One region of the Serratia symbiotica genome, then DNA from elsewhere that is predicted to be linked to it. Evidence: predicted binding sites of a transcription regulator. Region 1 holds the regulator's gene; the other holds the start of a gene.
What was found. The regulator LexA, encoded in region 1, represses DNA repair genes until DNA is damaged. The targets are predictions, from matches to a motif close to TNCTGTATGTACATACAGNA.
Positions count from the first base shown of each region.

Region 1 (3,155 bases):
TACGCTAAACAGTGTCAATACATAGCCAACGGCCGCCACCGCCATGCTGTTGCGCATCTCTGCACCACGGCTGGCACCAATAAACATACCATCCAGCAAATAACACCACACGCCAACCAACGGCAAGACAACCTGCCACAGCAAATAATGATGAGCCAACGCACGCAATTCATGCAGCGAGGTCAAGGCCGCCACTATCTGCTGACCAGCCAAGAAGTAGAGCACAGCAAAGGCCAACGCTACCAGGCAAGCCTGACGACAGGCAGCGTGCCATATTTTTCTCAGTTGGCTGTCATCACGCGCACCATAGGCATGACCCGAATGTGCTTCAACCGCATAGGCAAAGCCGTCTAAAGCGTAGGCGGAGAAGGCCAGAAGGTTCATTAATACCACATTTACCGCCACCACCTCGCTGCCTAGGCGTGCGGCAAAGAGGGTCAGCGAGGCGAAGCACAGTTGTAGCAGCAACGAGCGCAACATGATGTCGCGGTTTAGGGCCAGCAAGCGCCTAAGGTTGCCGCGCCAAGCCTGTTGCAACATCAGCAACGATATCCCACGCATGCGCATTACCCGCCACGCTAGCCCTAGCCCCAGTAGCAGCGTGGCATATTCTGAGATGGCAGTCGCCATCGCTGCCCCTTGCACCTTCCAGCCCAGTCCCATTACCAGCCAGATATCCAGCACAATATTCAGCAGGTTGCCGACAATCAGGAAGATCACCGGCGCACGCACATGCTGCACGCCGAGCAGCCAGCCGAGTAGCACCATATTGACCAGTACTGCCGGGGCGCTCAACCAACGAATGTCCAGAAACAGTCGCGCCTGTTCCAGTACCTTAACGTTGCCACCAACGATCCGCAGCGCCAAATCAATCAGCGGGTGGCGCAGCAGCACCATTGCCAACCCGGTCAATAGTGCCAATAGAAGCGGCTGCATAAAGGCACGCGCCAGCCTCTGCTGGCTCTGCGCTCCCAGCGCTTGGGCGGCCAACCCGGTAGTGCTCATGCGCAGAAACAGTAGCAGCATAAACAGGAAATTACTGACCATCGTGCCGATCGCCACACCGCCCAAATAGATCGGGCTATCAAGATGGCCGATCACAGCAGTATCCACTAACCCTAGCAACGGCACGGTGATATTGGAGAAGATCATCGGCAGGGCCAGGTGCCACAGGGCTTTATCGGTGTCGCTGGTAAAGGCAGAGATCAGGTGCATTATGCAATGTTCCCATGGTAGTGCAGTTGCCACATTAGGTGGAGTAAAACGAAACCGCCCCAAAACAGGGGCGGGTTAAATCAGGGGACAACGGTTTAGTTAGGCGTGACGCTTAAATCCAGTCGCCATTGCGGATCACACCGACTGCCAGACCTTCGATAGTGAAATTTTGCTGGCGCAGATCGACCACTATCGGTTGAAATTCGTTGTTTTCCGGCAGCAATTCAACCATGTTACCGCTTTTTTTCAGTCGTTTGACGGTAACTTCATCTTCAATGCGCGCCACTATGACTTGGCCATTGCGCACATCCTGAGTTTTGTGTACCGCTAACAGATCGCCATCCAAAATGCCGATATCGCGCATCGACATGCCGATAACCCGCAGCAGGAAATCCGCGTTTGGTTTAAATAAGGAAGGATCTACCTTATAGTGGCCTTCAATATGCTGTTGAGCCAACAGTGGCTCGCCAGCAGCCACACCACCAATCAGCGGTAAACCTGCTTCATCTTCCATCAGCAGGCGTATGCCGCGCGACGCGCCGGAGATGATCTCGATGACCCCTTTGCGCGCTAACGCCTTCAGATGTTCTTCGGCGGCATTTGGTGAGCGGAACCCCAGACGCATAGCGATCTCAGCACGTGTCGGCGGCATGCCTGTCTGCAAAATATGATCGCGAATCAGTTCATAAACCTCTTGCTGCCTGGTAGTTAGTGCTTTCATTCCACCCCCTGTTCGTTTATACAGTTTTGCTGTAAGTATATACAGGCATGCCTGAATTGGGAACCGACGAATGAATAAAATCAGGGTGTCACGCCCCGTTCAAATGAAGTGTTGCAACAAAATCGACCCCCAAACGAACAGCGCCAACACGATCGCCAGCAACACTGCCGCTGCCCCCATATCCTTTGCACGGCCAGACAGTTCATGATATTCACTACCTACCCGATCGATCACCGCCTCTATCGCGCTGTTCAGGATCTCAACAATCAGCACCAATACCACCGATCCGATCAATAAAATGCGCGCTATCGCACCTACATTCAGCCAAATTGCCAGTGTGATAGCCAGCATGGCCACCACCAATTCCTGGCGGAATGCCGCCTCATGCCGCCAAACAGCGGCAAGTCCTTTATAAGAATAGCCAGCGGCTTTAATAATACGGGTCAGGCTGGTTGCTTGATTTGCCATGTTTCTGTGCCTTTCTCAGGGGTAAATCATAAAAAGAGTCTAGATCACTTAGTGATGTCGGCTCTCGTTTTCCAACACCGCAGATCTGCTACCCGGTTTCTGGTATGCTTGTGTTGCATTGCTAACAAGAGGCTTCACGTAGTTATGTCAGGTTGGCGTAAAATTTATTATAAATTATTGAATTTACCACTCAAATTATTGGTAAGAAGCAAGGTTATCCCTTCAGATCCTGTCAGGGAGTTAGGATTAGATCCCTCACGGCCGATTTTGTATGTTTTGCCTTATAATTCCAAGACGGATTTGCTGACGCTACGCACTCAGTGCCTGGAGCAGGATCTGCCCGATCCTCTTGACCTATTGGAAATCGACGGCACGGTGCTGCCGAGCCACGTGTTTATTCACGATGGCCCGCGCCTGTTCCGTTATTACACGCCGAAGGAAGAGTCAGTAAAGCTGTTCCACGACTATCTGGATCTGCACCGCAGTAATCCGCGTCTCAATATCCAGATGCTGCCGGTCTCGGTGATGTTTGGCCGTTCACCTGGGCGAGAAGGCCAAGGCACACCACACCTGCGCCTGCTGAACGGCGTGCAGAAATTATTAGCTGTGCTGTGGCTCGGCCGTGACAGCTTCGTACGTTTCTCCAATACTGTTTCGCTGCGCCGCATGGCCTCCGAATACGGCACAGACAAAGCCATCGCGCAGAAACTGGCACGCGTGGCGCGCATGCACTTTTCGCGCCAGCGTCTGG
Region 1 is NZ_CP050855.1:2,894,882-2,898,036, forward strand. It holds gene dinF (MATE family efflux transporter DinF) at 1-1,215, opposite strand, end outside; gene lexA (transcriptional repressor LexA) at 1,328-1,936, opposite strand; gene SYMBAF_RS14370 (diacylglycerol kinase) at 2,036-2,404, opposite strand; gene plsB (glycerol-3-phosphate 1-O-acyltransferase PlsB) at 2,549-3,155, shown strand, end outside.

Region 2 (3,155 bases), 1.3 Mb from region 1:
CACACCGCTCCTAGGGCCGACAAACATCTACAGCAGGCTTCCGTCTGCTCTGCCTGAATTACATCGCCGCACACTGTGAACATTTGGGGGATCCCGCAACGTTGGATTTGCTGAACGATACCCTATGCTACGTTGATGACGCTCTGCACCAGGAAGAACAAAACTGCTCGCGTATTGCACAAGCATTGGAAAACCTCACGGAAAGCAGCCAGCATACCGCCCAGAGCAAATAAAGCAAACAGCAACTGATATTACAACAGATTGGATTAATGCTTGAATTGCTGCCGGAGCTTACTGCGCTACACATCTGCATAACTAATTAAGGAGAATTAAGCCATGCTGCGATCTTGAATGACAGGTTCGTGTCCATGGCTGCGCATTGCCATCACATGTTCAAACCATTGAATCAGTTCGCAGCGTAATTCTCCGGGCAAAGCGGCATGGTGATAGCCAGCAATCGCTCCTCCCAACGATAGTAACACCCGCAACCCCAGAGTATTTTGTTGCTGCAACAACCTGAGATAGCTGCGCTTAGCACCGTGCAACCGCAAATCATAAACGTTTCGGATGCCAGCCCGCCACAACAAGCGTTCCATGTTAATGTCAATATTGGGTAGTGTCTTCAGTCGCCCAGGGCTGCTAGTTTTCATCTGCTGCTCCTTACGCGCCTCCCTGACGGCCTGCCAAGCCAAGCTAATCAGTTCGTTGCGTGTGCGCCAGAGCGATTCATCGACCAAATAATAACGCATGGTAATGGGTACCCCACGCTTGAAGTAAATCATATTGACCATGCCACGGGCACGAAATGCAGGTTCCAGGCTAGCCGTTGCCCGGAGGTATAATTCCCCGTCTGATATCACCGCAAACATCACGCCCTCGGCCAACAGCCCATAACCGCCGAACTGTGAACGTGTAGTGATGCACCCCAATTCCGAGAAGCACGCTTTCGCCTGCATAATCCTTCCTGTTGATATCCCTTTCATACCATGATTTCCTTATAAATTATAGACGTATCATCTTTCACATCATTGAAATAAAAGTAAAGTGAACAACTAATTATAAAAATACGCACTATCTCCTGACATGCCAATCATAAAAAACGCCCGTATAAAAAATAATCGCGATTATGCGAAGCTCTACGAAAATTTGGCTTGATCTCGTCTTTGATTGAGTATACTGTTTTTATATACAGTGATATTGCGAACGGGATACATTATGCGTACTCAACCACGTTACCAACCTCATTTCAGCCGCAGTGCGATTGCGGTTAATAGTCTTGCCAAGAACACCGATGTCGGCAATGAAAATGGTCTTATCAGTGAACTTGTCTACAATGAACAACAACCTATCCTCGCACAGTTGTTGCTGCCCCTGTTGCAACAACTCGGCAGACAATCACGCTGGCTACTTTGGCTGACGCCACAACAGAAATTAAGCAAACTGTGGTTGCAACAATCCGACCTACCGATCGAAAAGGTGATGCAACTGAGCCAGATCACCCCATTAGCGATGGTTGAGGCAATGGAAAAAGCACTATTGACGGGGAATTACAGCGCTGTTCTCGGCTGGTTGCCCGAACTAAAGGAGGAGGATCGTCTAAAATTAAGGCAAGCGGCAGAACTGGGTAACACATATGGGTTCATTATGCGTCCGCAACCTGCCCCCTATCCAGATCACAGGTACTGTTCCACTCTAAAAATTCACTCTTTTTTGTATCATTAAGTAAATTTGTGATTATTCTCACCAATTGTATCCCCTATGAAGGGAATCGTTACAAGATCATGCATAAAGCGAGTCAGGCTGAGGTTTCACGTAAAAAAATACGCAATACATAATTCTATTTTTACCGATTACTGTTAGCAAATTTTTATAATTATGCGTCTTTTTTTAGGGCTTTATCACATCACACTTGTAACTTTCGCGCCACGTTGTAGACTTTATATCGTCAAGGTTGCTCTGTAACGCCAGAAAAGCTGGCCGAGTAACAAGGGAGTTCAAACCTTGACGAAGGAATTTAACCAAGGGCTTAAAACAGCTTTAAGGCTCTTTGCCTATTTGGATGATAACGAGGCGCAAATGAAAAAGACAGCTATCGCATTAGCAGTGGCATTGGCTGGTTTCGCTACCGTAGCGCAAGCCGCCCCAAAAGATAACACTTGGTACACTGGTGCTAAACTGGGCTGGTCCCAGTACCATGACGTAGGTTTCTACGGCAACGGTTATCAAGATGGCATCGGTAATGGTCCGACCCACAAAAATGAGTTGGGTGCTGGCGCGTTCCTGGGCTACCAAGCAAACCAATATCTGGGCTTCGAACTGGGCTATGACTGGCTTGGCCGTATGCCTTACAAAGGCAGTGTGAATAATGGCGCTTTCAAAGCGCAAGGTGTTCAATTGGCAGCTAAATTGAGCTACCCGATTGTTGACAATTTGGACATTTACACGCGTCTGGGTGGTATGGTTTGGCGTGCAGACTCCAAAGCTAGCTACGACAACGTTCGTCGTCTGAGCGCCAACGATACTGGCATTTCTCCGTTGGCTGCTGTTGGTGTTGAATACGCACTGACCAAAAACCTGGCTACCCGCCTGGACTACCAATTCGTCAGCAACATTGGTGATGCTGGTACTGTCGGTGCACGTCCAGACAACACCATGCTGAGCCTGGGTGTTTCTTACCGTTTCGGCCAGAATGATGTTGTAGCTCCAGTTGTGTCAGCTCCGGCACCTGTTGTTGAAACTAAGCGTTTCACTTTGAAATCTGACGTGCTGTTCAATTTCAACAAATCTACTCTGAAAGCAGAAGGTCAACAGTCTCTGGAACAACTGTACACTCAGTTAAGCTCCATGGATCCTAAAGACGGTTCTGTCATCGTTCTAGGCTATACAGATGCTGTAGGTTCTGAGCAGTACAATCACAAGCTATCTGAAAAACGCGCACAAAGCGTTGTTGACTTCCTTATTTCTAAAGGTATCCCGTCAGACAAAATCTCTGCACGTGGCATGGGCAAAGCTGATTCCACCACTGGTAACACCTGTGGCTACAAATCTGGCCGCGCTACCAAAGCTCAGATCGACTGCCTGGCACCAGATCGTCGCGTAGAAATCGAAGTTAAAGGCATCAAAGAGGTTGTAACTCAGCCACAGGTCTAAGTTAT
Region 2 is NZ_CP050855.1:826,193-829,347, reverse strand. It holds gene SYMBAF_RS04330 (hypothetical protein) at 84-233, shown strand; gene SYMBAF_RS04325 (TfoX/Sxy family DNA transformation protein) at 330-983, opposite strand; gene sulA (SOS-induced cell division inhibitor SulA) at 1,216-1,722, shown strand; gene ompA (porin OmpA) at 2,077-3,150, shown strand.
Region 2: a site for LexA is predicted at 1,175-1,194, ahead of sulA (SOS-induced cell division inhibitor SulA). Genes of this name have one in related genera too.